DNA from 4 places in the Rhizobium sp. P2_G9 genome. Region 2 is predicted to be linked to each of the others. Evidence: predicted binding sites of a transcription regulator. Region 2 holds the regulator's gene; each other region holds the start of a gene.

Region 1 (4,897 bases), on a different contig from region 2:
CCAGGTCCAGCCTGCAGCCGACGACCAGCCGCACGCCCGTCGTCTTCGCCGCCTCCCATGCGCGGACGATGCCAGCAAGGCTGTTGCGATCGACTACGCCGAGGGCATCGATGCGGAGGGCTGCCGCCGTCGCGAACAGTTCCTCGGCGGAGCTGGCACCCCTCAGGAACGAGAAGTGCGTCGTGACCTGGAGTTCGGCGTATCTCATCCGAATATCCCGTGTACGAACCATTTACGGGACCCGGTCGCGCCGTCGACGCCGTCGCCGGAGCGGAAAATCCAGAGCCGCTCGCCTCTGTCGTCTTCAACGATGTAGTAGTCGCGGACAGCGTCGTATTCGCGGTCGCGTCGCCACCACTCTCCGAAGATGCGCTCCGGGCCGTCAGCGACGCGAACGTGCCTGCGCTTTCCGCGCCAGGTTATCGCGACCGGCGGATGGTCCGGAAGCAACGCCAAGACCTCGATCTCTTCCGGCTTCGCCAGCAATCGCGCGGGTCTCGGCCATCCGATTGGCCAGTCTGCTCCCGTTTCCTCGGCGAGCGGCGGCAGGACCTGAACCGACCGCTCGGGAACATCGCTTGGAAATGGAGCGAGGCGGTAGAGGCGCTGGCCGCGGTTGCCCAGGACGTCAACCAGGGGACCGATTTCCGGCTGCGACTCATCGATGAGATCGGTGGCTTCTTGTGTCTCCCATAGTGGCTCCGCAACGATAGCAGCAAGGCTCAATCGTTCGATCCCAAACCCTGGATCGATGCGTTCTATGCGGTCGCACAGCAGTTTAATGAGCCACGGCTGGTCACGGACTGGCCTGGCCGTGCCGATCCTGAGCGATTGCACGCTGTTGTCGACACGCGTCGCAAGCAGATCGGCGCGTTTGACGCCGAGGGCCTTCGTCTCGAGGACAAGGCATAGCTGCCGAACGAGGCGACGGACATACTTGGCGATCGTCTCTGCCGCTCCGATCGGTTCCGCGAATGAATGGTGCACTTCCACGATCTCAGGCGGCCGAATGGGCTCGATCGGCTCCGCCGTTCGGCCGAACATCTGGTCCAATCGCCTGCCGGGTTCCGGACCGAAGCGCAGAGCCAAATTTGCCCGCGGCAGCGCCGCCAGTTCCGCGACTGTGTCTATTCCAAGAACGCGCAGCGTGTTGACCGTCTGCTGATCGAGCCGAAGGGAGGCGACTGACAGGCGAACCACGGCGTCTTTTACACACCCCGAGGGCACTACCGTCGTCTCTTCCGACGATGCGCGAGCGATCGCGTGGGAAGCGCCCCAGGTGTCCGAGACGGCGGCCCTTGCCGACAATCCTCGGCCACGCAGGCGATTGACGATCTCCGACAGCATGAGGTGTTCACCGCCGCGGAGATGATCGGCACCCTCGGTGTCCATCACCAAACCGTCGATCCCGTCGGTCGTGACGATCGGAGTGTAATTCCTGAGCAGCCAAAGCGCCAGGCGATCGAGGCTAAGTCTGTCTTCCTCCGGGTCGTCGTCTATCATCACGACATTCGCCGCCAATGCTTGCGCCTTGCTCGCCGCCATTCCCGGCCTCACGCCCAAAGCACGCGCGATGCCGTCTGCGGCGCGGACGAGGCGTCGTGACCCTATTCTCTCGATCACCACGACGGGGCGGTCAGCGGGAAGCACGTCCGGTGACATGACGCGCCTGATCCTGTCGATCGAGAGATTCGGAAAATAGATCGAGACGACCCTTGCCATCGCATGCTCCGACGCGGAATTCGCAACTTTCGCCCGCGCGCACTCTCAACAATTCGACTAACCAGCGCGGTCGCCCCACACCCGGCGCTGGCAATGGCTCGGAGGGCAGGACGCTGACGCGCCACCGTGTCGTTGACGCCGTCGGTTGCCCGTAATCGGAAGCTTCGTTCTGCCGACGCCAGCGTCGCAAAGCGATGCCCATTGAGCCAGCCTTTTCCGCGGCAAGGTGCAGACGCCGCGACACGGGCATCGGCAACCGGACAATTTCGGCGACGACCACGCCGAGGCCTCCGTGCCGAAGGCCCTCTTCGAAGGACGCGAGCACGTCCTCTTCGCGGCCTGCCTCGCAATAGATCACCCTCTCCGGGTGCAGTCCCGCCTGCGCTACGGCCGGGGCGAAGAGGTCCGGCCTTGAAAGACACCACAACACCTTGCCTTTCGTCCGCGCAGCGATCCCGGCGGCGAAGAGCGCCGCGGCCGCGCCATCGACGGTCCCCGCACCTCCGCCGGCGACTTCATGGATCGCCCCGTATGCAAGTCCACCGCCGGGCAACCTGTCGTCAATCCCGCTCACACCGAATGGCAACGCCGCCGCCGGCCGTGCTCCTGCGCCCTCGAGCCGAGCGATCTGCTCGCGGAGGCTCTCCACGATGCGGGATGTACGGGCGTGCACCATCGTTCACGGGACCTCCTGGGTTCGTGTGGGGGTCGACGTCATGTCGGCGTAGGAGTGTCTTTGTTCGTGTTCTGTTCCCTAAACATTAGAGAGTCAAGAGCGATAAGCAGGAATAAAATCCCACGTCGTCTGAGCGCGCTCCAATCGTAATGGCTTTCGTGCCATGGATTCGAAGCCGAATCAAAAACTTGTGGGGAATCGCGATGGTAGTGCTAACGCGCTGGCTAAGGCACTGAAAAAGATTCGTTTTTCGAATCGGAACGATTCGCGAAGTGATTCGCTTGACTCGGATGAGTTGAGAGTCGGCAGCGACGGAGTTGGCAAAATGCGGGCACAATGGAAGGGCTTCCTCAGTTTCGGCGGCGTCGCATGCCCGGTCGCCCTCTACACCGCCGTCTCGACGTCCGAGCGCATCGCGTTTTCGACGATCAACCGGTCCACGGGAAACCGCGTCAAGCGCGAATATGTAGACCTCGAAACCGGAAGGCCGGTTCCGAAGGAAGATCAGATCAAGGGTTACGAGATCGACGATGGGCGGTTCATCACGCTGACGCCGGAAGAGGTCGCCTCGGCAGTGCCGGCGGGGGAAAAGACGCTGAAAGTCGAGGCATTCATCGACTGTACGAGCATTGACGACGTTTATTTCGACAAGCCTTACTTCCTGGCTCCTTCCGACCGTACGGCACTCGACGCCTATATGGCGATCCGTGACGGATTGAAGGCGGCGAAAGCGGCAGCGATCGCCAAGGCGGTGCTGTTCCGAAGGGCGAGGACATTGCTCATCAGGGCACATGACCGAGGTCTTATCGCGACGACGCTCAACTATGACTACGAGGTCAGATCGGCGAAGGCCGCTTTTGCGGCCGTGCCCGATCTGACGATCCAGGGCGAGATGCTCGACTTGGCGCAACACATCATAACGACGAAATCGGGTACGTTCGATCCGCGTGAGTTCCACGATCGCTATGAATCGGCCTTGGCCGAACTCGTCAGGGCGAAAATCGAGGGTAAGAGCGTGCCGAAGCGCAAGGCTCCGGTCGCCTCCCGGCCCAGCGATCTACTCGAAGCGCTTCGCCAGAGCGCGGGCGTCGCCGCTCCATCGAAGAGGTCAAGGACGGCAGCCAACGCAAACGCGGGACCTCGGCGTACCAAGCCAGCTGGAAAGGCGACGTCCTCCACCGAGACCACCCGTCGCAAGGCGAGCTAAGGAGGCCCGACAATGCGACCCTATTGGCGAGGATATCTCAAACTGTCGTTGGTTACTTGTCCGATAGAATTGTCCCCCGCGACGTCGGAAAGCGAGAAGGTACGCTTTCATACTGTCAACAAGGTGACTGGAAACCGCATTGCCAGCCGCTATGTCGATGCGGTGACCGAGCAACCAGTCGACGAAGACGACGAGGTCAAGGGCTACGAGCGCGGCGAAAACGAATACGTTCTCCTGGAGGACGACGAGCTTGACAACATTGCGCTGGAGAGCGCGCGCACCGTCGATATCGATAAGTTCGTGCCCGCAGACTCAATCGGCTGGATATGGATGGATACCCCCTACTATGTCACGCCCTCCGACCCGGTGGGCGAAGAGGCGTTCGCGGTCATTCGTGATGCGATGCGCCGAAGCGGTATGGTCGGGGTGTCACGCCTGGTCATTGGCCGCCGCGAACGTGCCTGCATCATCGAACCAAGAGACAAGGGACTGGTGCTGTGGACCCTGCGCTTCGGGGACGAGGTCCGCGACGACAAGGAGTATTACGCTGCGGTTCCCGAAGGAGACGCCGACCCTGCCCTCGCCCCGTTGGTGGCGCAGCTGATCAAGGCGCAGAAGAACACGTGGACCCCGGACATGGTCACAGACCCCGTTCAGGAGCGGCTTCTGCAATTGATCTCCGAGAAAAAGAAAGCTTTGCAGCCCAAACGGAGCGCCAAGAAGAAGGAGGCGGAGCCACCGCCTCCGAACAAGGTCGTCAATATCATGGATGCGCTGCGGAAGAGCATCGAGAGGGAACGGAAGGCGGGGTAGCGGACGTGGGCCACTCGCCATCCACCAACTTGCAACTTGAAGGTATTCGATCGCATCCCCCTCTACCCGCTTGACGAACATGGCTCGATCCTATGCCATGCTAAATCGTCCAACAATCTTGCATATACTGGAATTGCTGTTGCCAAGCTCGGGCAAATCAGATTCATGTCTGCATAACGCGGCGGACTCGAAGTAGAACATCGGCAGTTTACGATCATCGAGGCGTTTACCCGGCAAGCCACGGCACGTGGCAAGCCGGATTTTCTTTGCTATATTACGATATATTTTGGAGTCGGAAGGCGACTGCCGGACGGATTCTAATCGCGTTCAGCCGCGCTTGTTTTTCAAGGCCGCGTCAATTCCCACCGATGCCGAACACTACATCCGCTGAAGCCGTCGAACTTCTATCGACAGCTACCCTGAGCCTCGACGTTGTTAGCCATTTCAGCCCCGCACCGAAAAGTTTATGCCGCAGTGCG
Region 2 (4,897 bases):
GATGAACTCCGCCAAGTCGAAGGTGCTGCACACGATCGGCAACCTGCCGATGATCTCGCACGTGATGCTGGCGCTCGGCCGCAGCGGTGCTGACTGCATCGCGCTGGTCGTTGGCCGCGATGCGGAGCCGGTCGTGGCCGCAGCGTCCGGGTCCGGTATCGAGGTCCGCGCCTTTGAACAGACCGAGCGGCTCGGCACAGGCCACGCTGTGCTGGCGGCGCGCGGCGAAATCGAAAAGGACTACGATCAGATCCTGGTCGCCTATGGCGACGGGCCTCTGATCGAACCCGCACCGCTGATCGAAGCGCTGGAGAAAGTGCGCGCCGGCTATGATGTCGCGGTCGTCGGCTTCGAAACCGACAAACCCACGGGCTATGGACGCCTGCTTACCAAGGACGGCGAGCTCGTCGCCATCCGCGAGGAAAAGGACGCGACAGAGGCCGAGCGGAAGGTCACCTTCTGCAATAGCGGCATCATGGCGATCGATGGCCGCAAGGCTTTGTCGCTGCTGACGAAAATCACCAACAACAATGTCAAGGGCGAGTATTACGTCACCGACATCATCGAAATCCTCCACCGCGAAGGCGGCAGGGCGGTGACGGTCGAAGCGCCGAGCGACATGGTTGCCGGCTGCAACAACCGGGCGGAACTCGCCGAACTCGAAGCGATCTGGCAGAAGAAGCGCCGCCATCAGTTGATGCTCTCCGGCGTCACGATGATCGCGCCGGAAACCGTCTTCCTGTCGCACGATACGCGGATCGGCCGCGACACCGTGATCGAACCGAATGTCTGGTTCGGCCCCGGCGTCACCATCGACAGTGACGTCGTCATCCACGCCTTCTCGCATATCGAGGGCGCCCATATTGCACCGGGCGCCAGCGTTGGTCCGTATGCACGGCTGCGGCCTGGCGCAGACCTGGGCGAAAAAGCCAAGGTCGGCAATTTCTGCGAAGTGAAGAATGCCGCGATCGGCGAGGGCGCCAAGGTCAATCATCTGAGCTATATCGGCGATGCGATCATCGGCGCGCGGGCGAATATCGGCGCCGGCACGATCACCTGCAATTATGATGGCTTCAACAAGTTCGAAACCCGGATCGGCGCCGACGCTTTCATCGGCTCGAACAGTGCGCTTGTCGCACCGGTGACGATCGGGGCAGGGGCGCTGACCGCCTCCGGCAGCGTGATCACCGAGGATGTTCCGGATGGCGCCGCCGGCTTCGGCCGCGCCCGTCAGGTCAACAAGGAGGGCTATGCGATCGTGATCATGGCACGCAACAAGGCGCTCAAGGAATCAAAGAAGAAGAAATGATATTAGCCGACGCAGGCGAGGCTGCTCGCCGCGCGTCAACCGATCGGCTTGTCAGTGATAGCGGCGAATGAGCCCGACCAGCTTGCCCTGGACCTTGACGCGATCCGGCCCGAAGATGCGGGTCTCGTAAGCCGGATTCGCGGCCTCAAGCGCAATGGAAGCCCCCTTGCGGCGGAAGCGCTTGAGCGTCGCCTCTTCGTCGTCGACGAGCGCCACGACGATGTCGCCCGGGCTGGCCGTGCTGCCGTTGCGGATGATGACTGTGTCGCCGTCGAGGATGCCGGCCTCGATCATCGAATCGCCCTTGACCTCGAGCGCATAATGTTCGCCGCCGCCGAGCATGCCGGCAGGGACTGAAATATCGTGGGTAATGTTCTGGATCGCCGAGATTGGCACGCCGGCAGCAATGCGGCCCATGACCGGGATTGACACCGCGTCACCGCTGTTCTCATTTGCAGCCGGCTTCGGCGCAGGCGCTGGCTGGACCTTGCCGAGCGAGCCTTCGATAACGCTCGGATTGAAACCCTTCTGCGGCGGCTTGATGCTCGGCGAATAGGCCTCGGGCAGCTTGATGACTTCGAGCGCCCGGGCACGGTTGGGAAGCCGGCGAATGAAACCGCGTTCCTCCAATGCCGTGATCAACCGGTGGATGCCGGACTTAGAGGCCAAATCGAGCGCATCCTTCATCTCATCGAACGAAGGGGGCACGCCGGACTCCTTCATCCGCTCATGGATGAACAGTAGAAGTTCCTGTTGTTTTCTCGTCAGCATGGACGTCCCCTTGGGAATCGTGAAACAAATCTCGAACAAACACTATATGTTCCATGTATGTTCCGCAAGGGTTTTAAATATGGTTAACGCGGAGGCCGATAAGCGGCTTTTGCTTATATGCCGGGAACCGCCCACCCACGTTCAATCCGCCGGTCTAAGCCGGCTCGCCCGAGGCATCGGATCTTTGCTTAGGTGGCTATGGCAGGGTCGCACAACGAAAAACCGGACGGCAGGGGAGCCGTCCGGTTTTTACACATGAGCGCGGGCTTGCGGGGAGGGGGTGGGGAGGGGACGCCCGCGCGTCTGGAACTTAGAACTGGAGGGCGGCACTGTGGGAAAGTGCATCCCGTGTGGCGTTGTTTTCACGCACTGCGTTAATGATCGAGGAAACTGCGGTCGCCACGAACATGACGGAAATCAGGCCTGCCATCAGGGTCAGCGTCATGTACATCATCGTCGTCGTCCTTTTCGTCTCTCGTCCGGGTGCGCTGTCGATGGAACCTTTATCCCACATCGCGCACCCGGTTGCTGTTTCCTTGGGAACATGCGCTTCTTGTTATCATTGCGCTGTCCTCCGAACTTGACGCCATATAACCATTGATGATCCGAACCGGCCGTGAATGGGGCGTTCATCCGCCGTTCAGGTTTCTGGCTCACCCGGAAACCATGGATTTTCGGTTGCGCCGATACCACATCCATGACAAAAGGCGGGACCATTTTCGGCAGCGCGCGCAATGACAACAGCCTTCTATCCCGGTTCATTCGATCCCCTGACCAACGGGCATCTGGACGTGCTGATCCAGGCACTCAACATCGCCTCCAAGGTCATCGTCGGCATCGGCGTCCATCCCGGCAAGGCACCGCTGTTCTCCTTCGAGGATCGCGCCTCGCTGATCCGCCTGTCGCTCGAAGACGTGTTGCCGGACCGGATCGGCGACATCCAGGTGATCTCCTTCGACAATCTCGTCGTCGATGCGGCGCGCGCGCATGGAACCAAAGTGCTGATCCGCGGTTTGCGCGACGGAACCGATCTCGACTACGAAATGCAGATGGCCGGCATGAACCGGCAGATGGCGCCGGATATCCAGACGGTGTTCCTGCCGGCCGGCACGGCGTCCAGGCCCATAACCGCCACATTGGTGCGCCAGATCGCCGCGATGGGCGGCGATGTCAGTGCTTTCGTGCCGAAGCCGGTGCTCGCCGCGCTCGAGGAAAAACGCCAACGCTGAGCCCAAAAACAACGGAGCTTCCATGATCTTCCTGAAATCCATCGCCGCGGCCGCATTGCTGCTGTTCGCCGGCCTTGCCGCCCAGGCATATGCCAATCCCAACCAGATCACCATCCAGCTCAAGAACGGTCCGGTCGTGATCCAGCTGATGCCGGATATCGCGCCGCAGCACGTCAAGCGCATCGAGGAACTGGCTGCCAAGCACCAATATGACAATGTCGCCTTCCACCGCGTCATCGACGGCTTCATGGCCCAGACCGGCGACGTCAAGTTCGGCAATCTGAAGAAGGGTTTCGATCCGAACGCGGTTGGCACCGGTGGCTCCGACCTGCCAGACCTGCCGGCCGAGTTTTCGCAAGTGCCGTTCGAGCGCGGCACGATCGGCATGGCCCGTTCGCAGGATCCCAATTCGGCCAATTCGCAGTTCTTCATCATGTTCGCGCCGGGCGATTTCCTCAACGGCCAGTACACGGTGGTCGGCAAGGTCGTTTCCGGCATGGAATTCGTCGACAAGATCAAGCGCGGCGACCCGAACAATAACGGTTCAGTCAGCGATCCCGACCGGATGATCAAGGTCACGGTCGGTAAATAACACCAGGCATTTACGGAGGGTTGCTGAGCAGCCCACGTTCAGAATGCGTCGAGACAACAAGCAAGGAGAAAACCCATGGCCGAGATCAAGGATCCGGAAAACACGCTCATCATGGAAACCACCAAGGGCAAGGTCGTCATCGAGTTGATGCCGAACGCCGCGCCCGGCCATGTGGCGCGCATCAAGGAACTGACCCGCGAAGGCGCCTATGACGGTGTCGTCTTCCACCGCGTCATCAATGAATTCATGGCCCAGACGGGCGATGTCGAATATGGCAAGAAGGGCGGCAAGTCCTTCGATCCGCGCCGCGCCGGCATGGGCGGTTCGGAAAAGCCGGATCTGAAGGCGGAATTCTCGGCGATCAGCCATGTGCGCGGCACCTGCTCGATGGCCCGCTCGCAGAACCCGAATTCTGCCAATTCGCAGTTCTTCATCTGCTTCACCGATGCGCCGTGGCTCAACAAGCAATATTCGGTCTGGGGCCAGGTGATCGAAGGCATGGACAATGTCGACAAGATCAAAAAGGGCGAACCAGTGGTCGACCCTGACGAGATCGTGTCGATGAAGGTCGCCGCGGACGTCAAGTAATCCGTTTTCGATGGACATCGGCCGCTCCGGGGCTTATGCGCCGGGGCGGTTTTCTTTTGTGGCTATACTCCCTGAGCAGGGGAGCGCCTTCGAGTTTCTCATGCGTGTTGACCTTTTCGATTTCGAGCTTCCCGAGGAGCGGATTGCCTTACGGCCGGCGAACCCGCGCGATTCTGCGCGCCTGCTGGCGGTCGATCCGAACACCGAAACGCAGTTCTCGGACCTCGTCGTCCGCGACCTGCCGGATCTGCTGAATCCCGGTGACGTTCTGGTCTTCAACGATACCAAGGTCATCCCTGCGCAGCTTGAAGGCACGCGCATTCGTGATGAAGGGACGGCGTCCGTCTCCGTCACCCTGCACATGCGCGTCGGCCCGAACGCATGGAAGGCCTTTGCCCGCCCAGGCAA
Region 3 (4,897 bases), on a different contig from region 2:
CCTGGCTCAAACTAGCGTCGAGTGCACGGAATACGACAGAAGATTGGTGCGAGGCAGCGCCTCATCCAATCTCCCCCCTTGAGGGGGAGATGTCCGGCAGGACAGAGGGGGGTGATCACGTGCGCCGAGCCTGCGATCCAACAATCCACCCCTTGTGGTCAGAACCCAGACAGCGCTACTAATTGTCAGACCATTGCCTGCCGCAAGGAATTCGCACCATGTCCGACACCACGCCGAAACGCCGTCTCCGCTCCCAGGACTGGTTCGACAACCCTGACCATATCGACATGACGGCGATCTATCTCGAGCGCTTCATGAACCAGGGGATCACGCCCGAGGAACTGCGCTCCGGCAGACCGATCATCGGCATCGCGCAATCGGGCAGCGACATCAATCCCTGCAATCGTCACCATATCGAGCTGGCCAAGCGCACCCGCGACGGCATTCGCGATGCCGGTGGCATTCCGATTGAATTTCCCACCCATCCGCTGTTCGAGAACTGCAAGCGCCCGACCGCGGCGCTCGACCGCAATCTCGCCTATCTCGGCCTGGTCGAAGTGCTCTATTCCTATCCGTTCGACGGCGTCGTGCTGACCACCGGCTGCGACAAGACGACGCCCTCGGCAATCATGGCGGCGTCGACCGTCGATATTCCGGCGATCGTGCTCTCCGGCGGGCCGATGCTCGACGGTTGGCACGAAGGTGACCTCGTCGGTTCCGGCACCGTGTTCTGGCGATCGCGCCGCAAGCTGTCGGCCGGTGAGATCAACGAGCAGCAGTTCCTCGAGGCGGCGATGGATTCGGCTCCTTCGATCGGCCACTGCAACACCATGGGCACGGCCTCGACGATGAATGCGCTGGCCGAGGCGCTCGGCATGTCGCTGACCGGCTGCGGCAATATTCCAGCCGCCTATCGCGAGCGCGGCCAGATGGCCTATCGGACCGGCCGCCGCGCTGTCGAAATCGTCTTCGAAGATCTGAAGCCGTCCGATATCCTGACCCGCGAGGCCTTCCTTAACGCCATTCGCACCAATACGGCCATCGGCGGTTCGACCAACGCGCAGCCGCATCTCGCAGCAATGGCCAAGCATGCGGGCGTCAAACTCTATCCCGAAGATTGGCAGGTGCATGGCTATGACATTCCGCTGCTCGCCAATGTCCAGCCGGCCGGTCAATATCTCGGCGAGCGCTTCCATCGCGCCGGCAGCACGCCGGCCGTGATGTGGGAACTGCTTCAGGCCGGCAAGCTCGACGGCGACTGTCGCACCGTCACCGGCAAAACCATGGCCGAGAATCTCAGGGGACGCGAGGCGAAAGACCGCGAAGTCATCCGCCCGTTCAACGATCCGCTCAAGGAGCGTGCCGGCTTCCTCGTGCTCAAGGGCAATCTGTTCGATTTTGCGATCATGAAGATGAGCGTCGTCTCCGAGGATTTTCGTGCCCGCTACCTGCAGGAGCCCGGCCATGAAGGCGTGTTCGAGGGCAAATGCGTCGTCTTCGACGGCTCGGAGGATTATCACGCCAGGATCAACGATCCGGCGCTCGGCGTGGACGAGAACACCATCCTGGTCATCCGCGGCGCCGGCCCGATCGGCTGGCCGGGCTCGGCCGAAGTGGTCAACATGCAGCCGCCGGATCATCTGCTCAAACGCGGCATCAAGAGCCTGCCGACCATCGGCGACGGTCGCCAGTCGGGCACCGCCGACAGCCCGTCGATCCTCAACGCCTCACCGGAAAGTGCCGCGGGCGGCGGGCTTGCCTGGCTACGCTCGGGCGACGTGATCCGCATCGATTTCAACCAGGGCCGTTGCGACATGCTGGTCGACACGGCCGAGATCGAGCGCCGCAAGGGCGACGGCATCCCGCCCGTGCCGCCCGACCGCACGCCCTGGCAGCGCCTCTACCGCCGTTCGGTGACGCAGCTGTCGGAAGGTGCGACATTGGAAGGCATGGACGAATTCCGCCAGGTCGCCAGGATACCGCCGCGGCACAATCACTGACAGCCTTCGGCTGATCGGGCTTCGGCCGAACGGCTTCGGTGCGTTTTCGCACCAACCCACTTTCCCATTGCAATATAGGGTCACGGAACATATCATGAACAAATGGTTCAGATAAGGCTCCGAGACAAGCTCGCAATCCTCAGCGACGCGGCCAAATATGACGCTTCCTGCGCGTCGAGCGGCACGACCAAGCGCAACTCGGCCGATGGAAAAGGCCTTGGCTCGACCGAAAGCATGGGCATCTGCCATGCCTATGCGCCTGATGGACGCTGCATTTCGCTGTTGAAAATCCTGATGACCAATTTCTGCATCTATGATTGCGCCTATTGCATCAACCGGGTGTCCAGCAATGTGAAGCGGGCGCGGTTCACCGCGGAGGAGGTCGTCTGGCTGACGCTGGAATTCTATCGGCGCAATTACATCGAGGGTCTGTTCCTATCTTCCGGCATCATCAAGTCGCCTGACGATACGATGGGCGAGATGGTGCGGATTGCGCGCGACCTGCGGCTGGTGCATCATTTCCGCGGCTATATCCATCTCAAGACCATTCCCGACGCGGCGCCCGCGCTCGTCGAGGAAGCCGGGCTTTATGCCGATCGGCTGTCGGTCAATATCGAGCTGCCAAGCGATGCATCGGTGACCCGGTTTGCGCCGCAAAAAAGTCCGCTCTCGATCCGCAAATCCATGGCTGAGCTCAAGATGAAGATCGCCGAGCATGGCGAGCCGACGCTGGCGAGCAAGACGACCAAGCGCTTCACGCCCGCCGGCCAGAGCACGCAGATGATCATCGGCGCCGACGGCAGTTCGGATGCCGATATCCTGGCGCGCAGCGAATCGCTCTATAGCGGCTATGGCCTCAGGCGGGTCTATTATTCCGCCTTCAGTCCGATCCCGGATTCCTCGCAGGCTCTGCCGCTGATCAAGCCGCCGCTGATGCGGGAACACCGGCTCTACCAGGCCGATTGGCTGACCCGTTTCTATGGCTTTTCCGCTGGCGAAGTGATGAGCGCGCAGCCGGGCGGCATGCTCGACCTCGACATGGACCCGAAACTCAGCTGGGCGCTCGCCAACCGCCAGCAATTCCCCATCGACGTCAACAAGGCCGGCCGCGAACTTTTGTTGAAAGTGCCGGGCTTCGGCACCAGGTCGGTCGACCGGATTCTGTCGTCGCGCAAGCTCAAGGCGCTGCGCTATGACGACCTGATCCGCATCGGCGCGGTGATGGCGCATGCCAAGCCGTTCATCACCTGTCTCGACTGGCGGCCGGTCAAGGTGCTCGACAGTGCCGATCTGCGCCAGCGCTTCACGCCGGCGCCAAAACAATTGTCACTCTTCTGATGCGCACGATCACCATTCCACGGCTCGGTTTTGTCGATGCCTGGCGCAACAAGGCACGCGGGCTGCTGCAGGAGGGCATTGCCCCTGGAAATATCAACTGGCTCTCCGAAGGCGACGAGGTCGATTTGTTCTCGACGCTTCTGCCTGGCGCCATGCATGCGACGCCGATCGCAAGGCCCACCGTGCCCGCCGCCTTCCTGCCGCTGGCGGCGGCGGCGCTGTGTCATTCCAGCCGTGATCGCTTTGCCTTGCCTTATCGCCTGCTCTGGCGGCTGCAACAGCAGAAGACGCTGCTTGACGACCGGTCCGATGGCGATGTCGCCGGCCTCCATGCGATGGAAAAGTCTGTCCAGCGCGATGCCCACAAGATGAAGGCCTTCGTCCGTTTCCGCGACATAGGCATCTCCGACACCGGCCGGCGGCAATTTGCCGCATGGTTCGAGCCGGAACATGTCATTCTGGAACAGACGGCCCCGTTCTTCGCCCGCCGCTTCGCCGATATGGATTGGCTGATCGTCACGCCGGGCTATGCCGCGCGCTATGAATCCGGCCATCTCGAGCTGTCGCTCTCAGACGAACGGCCGGATTTGCCCGATGATGCCGCCGATGATCTCTGGCGCACGTACTATGCCAGCATCTTCAATCCGGCCCGGCTGAAGGTGAAGGCGATGAAAAGCGAGATGCCGGTCAAATACTGGAAGAACCTGCCGGAGGCGCAGCTGATTCCCGACCTGATCGCCAATGCGGAAAAGTCGGTGCAGGCGATGCGCGAGGCGATGCCGACCCTGCCCAATCCGCGCACGGAGCGGATCATCGGCAGATTGCCACGGCAAGAGCAGCCGGAGGATGGCATTGTCCCTGCCACGCTGGAGGAGGCCCGCAAGGCCGCGGTCATCTGTACCCGCTGCGACCTCTGCCGCTATGCCACACAGACGGTGTTCGGCGAAGGCGAGATCGGCGCCGATATCATGTTCGTCGGCGAGCAGCCTGGCGATATGGAGGATCTGGCGGGGCGTCCCTTTGTCGGTCCGGCGGGAAAGCTGTTCGATGGCGTGCTGCAGGAGGCAGGCCTGGAGCGGCGGCGCGCTTACGTCACCAATGCGGTCAAGCATTTCAAATTCGAGCCGCGCGGCAGGCGGCGCATCCATCAGCGCCCCGATGCCGGCGAAGTCACGCGCTGTCGCTGGTGGCTGGGGCTGGAGCGACAATTTGTCCGACCCCGGATGATCGTCGCCTTGGGTGCAACAGCGGCTTTGGCGGTCACCGGCAATGGCGCCGACATATTGAAACGTCGCGGTAAAGTTGAAATTGCCGATGATGGCGAGACGCCGGTCTTCCTGACCATCCATCCGTCGGCCGTTCTGCGGTTGGGCAATCCGGCCCAGCAGGCGGAGGCAAGAGAATCAATTTTAGGGGATATGCAAGCGCTGATGCGCCATATGGAGACAGGCGACCGGCGTGGAGACCGGTCGCCAGGTATCATCAGCTGTCTATGAGGCTGGTCAATGACACCTGCAAGGCCTGAGCAATACGCTTCAGCTGGCCCATATCGGCTTCAA
Region 4 (4,897 bases), on a different contig from region 2:
TAGAATCTCTTCCATGTCGTCAGCGGTGGCGCCGAGAATGGAGAGCATGGCCGGCGTGGCGACGAAGCGGCGACCGTCATAGGCGCCTTCGGGACGATTCTGTGCACCGGGCTTCCATTGCAGCAGCGGACGGATGAGGTCGGCCAGGCGTTCGAGGATATCGATGCGGACGGCGCGCTTGCCCAGGAACCGGAAGCCGGCGAGACGGTAGAAATTGCGCTCGAAGGACTGATCGGTGACGATCGACGTGCGGCCGGCGGCCAGCGCCGGGATCAGGTCGCCATAACCAGGCTTGCTGAGCGCGTCGTTCCTGAGCGACCAGAGAAGCGTGATCAGTTCGGCCGGAGCGGGCTTCAAAAGCGCCGGCATGAAGACGTGATAGGCGCCGAAGCGGATACCATATTTGCGCAGCGAGGCACGGCCTTCCTGATCCAGCGCCTTGACGTCGTCGGTGACGTCGCGGCGGAACAGGACGCCGAGATTTTCGGCGATCTGGTAGGCCAGGCCCTTGGCGATGCCCTGCAGGTCTTCGGCACGCGTCAGGTCGTCGAGCGGCTTCAGCACAGTGGCGATGTGGTGATTGACGAAGCGCTCGATGCGGGCCTGGACATGCTCGCGGGCGTGGCCGGAAAGCAATTCGTCCGCCAGAAGCACGATGCGCGGCCGCATGATGTGGTCGGACGCCGTCAGCCTTGCCACGGGTTCGCCGAGCCAGCGCACCAGGCCGTCATTGGCGAGCGCCAGATCGTTGTTGCCGGCAGCATGCAGGCGCGCGGCGCGTGCCTCGTATTCCAGGGCAAGGGCCTTGCTGGCAGCGCTTTCGACTGCCTTCAAATCCTGGCCGTCGGTTGCACTCGCCAGAGTGAACCGGAAGCCGGATAACTGACCCACATGATGCCCTTCGACAAAGACATCGCCATTCACACTGATTTCAGCTTCCAGCATAGCATTCTCTCTTAGGCGCCTCATGAGCACAGATGTCCTGCGATCAACGAAGCGTTTGGTCAACCGTTCATGCAGCGCGTCCGAGAGGCGGTCCTCGATATCGCGCGTTTTTTCCTGCCAGTGTGCCGGGTCTGCAAGCCAACCCGGCCGGTTGGACACATAAGTCCAAGTCCTGATTTGTGCAATACGCGCCGACAGCGTATCCATCTCGCCATCCGTGCGATCGGCGCGGCGCACCTGCTCGGCAACAAAATCCTCATTGACGGCACCATGCCGGACGATGTCCTTGTAAATGGCGGCGACGAGATCGGAATGCTGCAGCGAGGTGATCCGCCGGTAATCGGGGAGTGCGCAAATCTCCCAGAGCTTTTCCACCCTTTCGCGCGTCGTGGCAAGCTCCAAAATGTCCGGATAGCGCTCCAAATGTTCGAGCGCCTGCAGATCGTCGGACGGTAGCGCCTTGGTCAGGCCCTGTACGCGCGGCGGCATTTCAAGGCTCGCCTTGAGGGCAACGATCGAAGAATAGTCGAGCACCTTGGAACGCCATTGCATCACACGCACCGGGTCGAATTCATGACTTTCGATGCGCCGCACCATTTCATCGTCGAAGGGCGGGGTCTGGCCGGTGACACCGAATGTGCCGTCCTTGATATAGCGGCCGGCACGGCCGGCGACCTGGCCGAGTTCGCCTGGATTGAGGTTGCGGTATTGGAAACCGTCGAATTTGCGGTCCTGGGCGAAGGCGACGTGATCGACGTCGAGGTTCAGCCCCATGCCGATCGCGTCGGTGGCGACGAGATATTCGACATCGCCTTCCTGATAGAGCGCCACCTGGGCATTGCGGGTGCGGGGGCTCAGCGCGCCGAGAACGACGGCCGCACCGCCACGCTGGCGCTTGACCAGTTCGGCAATGGCATAGACCTCGTCGGCCGAGAAGGCGACGATGGCCGAGCGATGCGGCAGGCGGGTGATCTTCTTCTGGCCGGCATAGAAGAGCTGCGACAGCCTGGGACGCTCGACCACCGTGATGCCGGGCAGGATCTGGGTAAGGATCGGCTTCATCGTCGCTGCACCAAGCAGCAGCGTTTCCTCGCGGCCGCGCAGGTTCAGGATGCGGTCGGTGAAAACATGGCCGCGCTCGAGATCGGCAGCAATTTGCACCTCGTCGATGGCGACGAAGGCGGCGCGAGTCTGGTCCGGCATGGCCTCGACGGTGCAGACGGAAAAGCGGGCTGTGGGCGGGGCGATCTTCTCCTCGCCGGTGATCAGCGCCACATTGGCGACACCCACCTTGTCGGCGACGCGGGTATAGACCTCGCGCGCGAGGAGCCTGAGCGGCAGGCCGATGATGCCGGAGGAATGCGCCACCATGCGTTCGATCGCGTAGTGCGTCTTGCCGGTATTGGTGGGCCCGAGCACCGCGGTGACGCCGCGGCCGCTCAATATCAGGGGATCGGAATTCAAATCAGTCCAGTCCAGGCTTCATTTCGGCCGGCGCGAAGCCGGGGTGGCATTCCTTGCATCTCCTTTGTTGCAATTGCAAGACAGGATCTCGGCAAGGTCGAAAACGCACAAAAGGTCAGCCGCATAAATAGGGAGGAATTGAGGAAATGACAAATCCGCAAGGTTCGGAACAGGTTAAGAACGAATCAGCGACGAATCGATGACTCGCTCGTGTTCTTTTTATGTTCTACACAACATGTAGTAGGTAATACGAGATTCACGGCGACATCCTGAATCGATTCAAATTGCAGCGCTTATCCGGCAAACAACGTCATCGAAGTCGCAAAATGTGCGTCAAATACGCCTATAGGATATGGTTAATGATTTGATACCGCTTGATTTCTGTCAATCGAGAACGAAAGGTGTGAGACGCGAACCAATTTCGAACGAATCGCAGACGAATCAAGGCGGTAGCCAGGTTTCCCGATTTGTTCGACACAAAATATAGTGGTTTTGGAACGCATTAACCATGCTCGTAGGCCATGCGTGAAAAATACAAGAAAAAAGAACGGCGAATAGCTGTTTCGCGGCTCTGGCGCCTGGTTGCATTGTGGGGAAATCGTACAGGTGCGCTGCGAAAGGCGGTGAATGCGCTGCATGAACCGAGACGGAACGAATCGCTGACGAATCGGTGACCTCCATCGCTTCCCGGTTTGTTCACCGCAATATGTTGTGTAATAACAGGTCGTTAACCCTGTTGCTGGAAGTCACGGCGGTTCATTGTTTTCCGCTTGCCGGCATTTGAGAGTGTCGAAGGAGCAGAAATGATCGACGGACGCGTGTTCATTGCCACCAGTCTTGACGGTTTTATCGCCCGCAGCGACGGCGCGATAGACTGGCTGCCGGGGCTGGATACCGACGGCGGCGACTATGGCTATAGCGCCTTCCTTGAAACCGTCGACGGAATCATCATGGGACGCGGCAGCTTCGAGCAGGTGCGTCGCTTTGATCCCTGGCCGTACCCCAAACCTGTCGTCGTGATGAGCCGGTCGCTGAGACAGCACGACCTGGAGAGTTCCTTTGCGGGCAAGGCGACGATTTCGGCCGAGGCGCCGGAAGCGCTTGCAGCAGAATTGGCGGGCAGAGGCTGGAAAGCGGCTTATGTGGATGGCGGCAAGGTCATCCAGTCCTTCCTTCGCGCCGGACTGATCACGGATATGATCATCACGCGTATCCCGATTTTGATAGGAGATGGGATTCCCCTCTTCGGGCCGGTCGACGAGGACATTCAGCTGCAACATTGCGAGACGACGGCTTATCCGTCGGGTCTGGTGCAGTCACGGTATGCGGTGAGACGACAAGAGTAAGCGCGTCGCATCCGCAACGCGCTTATGGTGGACGGGCCGTCATCGGGTCGAGCCCGAAAACGACACCGTCCAACACTGTGCCTGTATCAGTTCGTGATGGTGCAGCGATCAGACGAAATACTGGCCGCCATTGGCGGTGATCGTCGAGCCGGTAATGAAGCCGGCATCGTCGGAGGCGAGGAAGACGACGCAGCGGGCGATCTCTTCCGGCTCACCCAGCCGGCCGACCGGGATCTGCGGGATGATGCGCTCGTTCAGCACCTTTTCCGGCACGGCCCTGACCATTTCCGTGCCGATATAGCCCGGGCAGATGGCGTTGACGGTAATGCCCTTGGCGGCACCTTCCTGGGCGAGCGACTTGGTAAAACCGAGGTCGCCGGCCTTGGCGGCGGAATAGTTGGCCTGACCCATCTGGCCCTTCTGCCCATTGATCGAGGAGATGTTGACGATGCGGCCGAAGGAGCGGTCGCGCATGCCCGACCAGACCGGATGCGTCATGTTGAACAGGCCGGTGAGATTGGTGTTGATCACCGCATTCCACTGATCCGGCGTCATCTTGTGGAACATGGCGTCGCGGGTGATGCCGGCATTGTTGACGAGAACCTCGACGGGGCCGAGATCGGCTTCGACTCTGGCGATGCCGTCGGCGCAGGCTTCGTAGCTCGACACATCCCATTTATAGGCGGCAATGCCGGTTTCCTTGGTGAAGGCCGCGGCGGCTTCGTCGTTGCCCGCATAGTTGGCGGCGACCTTATAGCCGGCATTCTTCAGTGCGATGGAAATCGCGGCGCCAATACCGCGGGTACCGCCGGTGACGAGGGCTGTTCTGCTCATCTGTTCCTCTCCCCTTTAAGCTGTTATTTAAAAGCAAGACGGCCGGGCATCGCCCGGCCGTCGATCTCATCACATCGCTTCGACGCACATGGCGATGCCCATGCCGCCGCCGATGCAGAGCGTGGCCAGGCCTTTCCTTGCCGAGCGGCGCTTCATTTCGAACAGCAGCGTGTTGAGAACACGGGCGCCGGAAGCGCCGATCGGATGGCCGATTGCAATGGCGCCGCCGTTGACGTTGACGATTTCCGGGTTCCAGCCGAGGTCCTTGTTGACGGCGCAAGCCTGGGCGGCGAAAGCCTCATTGGCTT

What was found. Region 2 encodes LexA, which represses DNA repair genes until DNA is damaged. Its sites were predicted from a motif close to TGTTCNNNNTGTGTTCNG; they were not measured.
Region 1: AC1DYF_RS35715 (ImuA family protein) is a predicted target of LexA. The motif match lies at 2,460-2,477, and genes of this name have one in related genera.
Region 3: AC1DYF_RS12620 (putative DNA modification/repair radical SAM protein) is a predicted target of LexA. The motif match lies at 2,084-2,101, and genes of this name have one in related genera.
Region 4: AC1DYF_RS02225 (helicase-related protein) is a predicted target of LexA. The motif match lies at 2,621-2,638, and genes of this name have one in related genera.

The regions. Positions count from the first base shown of each region.
Region 1 covers NZ_JBFUFK010000065.1:19,603-24,499, forward strand. Annotated here, with positions in the region: gene AC1DYF_RS35705 (error-prone DNA polymerase) at 1-208, opposite strand, end outside; gene AC1DYF_RS35710 (Y-family DNA polymerase) at 205-1,722, opposite strand; gene AC1DYF_RS35715 (ImuA family protein) at 1,637-2,398, opposite strand; gene ku (non-homologous end joining protein Ku) at 2,724-3,605, shown strand; gene ku (non-homologous end joining protein Ku) at 3,618-4,418, shown strand.
Region 2 covers NZ_JBFUFK010000012.1:23,689-28,585, reverse strand. Annotated here, with positions in the region: gene glmU (bifunctional UDP-N-acetylglucosamine diphosphorylase/glucosamine-1-phosphate N-acetyltransferase GlmU) at 1-1,309, shown strand, start outside; gene lexA (transcriptional repressor LexA) at 1,361-2,080, opposite strand; gene AC1DYF_RS11840 (hypothetical protein) at 2,391-2,534, opposite strand; gene coaD (pantetheine-phosphate adenylyltransferase) at 2,815-3,309, shown strand; gene AC1DYF_RS11830 (peptidylprolyl isomerase) at 3,332-3,901, shown strand; gene AC1DYF_RS11825 (peptidylprolyl isomerase) at 3,977-4,489, shown strand; gene queA (tRNA preQ1(34) S-adenosylmethionine ribosyltransferase-isomerase QueA) at 4,590-4,897, shown strand, end outside.
Region 3 covers NZ_JBFUFK010000013.1:27,478-32,374, forward strand. Annotated here, with positions in the region: gene AC1DYF_RS12615 (IlvD/Edd family dehydratase) at 219-2,000, shown strand; gene AC1DYF_RS12620 (putative DNA modification/repair radical SAM protein) at 2,103-3,338, shown strand; gene AC1DYF_RS12625 (UdgX family uracil-DNA binding protein) at 3,338-4,834, shown strand; gene AC1DYF_RS12630 (helix-turn-helix domain-containing protein) at 4,821-4,897, opposite strand, start outside.
Region 4 covers NZ_JBFUFK010000002.1:122,339-127,235, forward strand. Annotated here, with positions in the region: gene AC1DYF_RS02225 (helicase-related protein) at 1-2,409, opposite strand, end outside; gene AC1DYF_RS02230 (dihydrofolate reductase family protein) at 3,213-3,755, shown strand; gene phbB (acetoacetyl-CoA reductase) at 3,864-4,589, opposite strand; gene AC1DYF_RS02240 (acetyl-CoA C-acetyltransferase) at 4,659-4,897, opposite strand, start outside.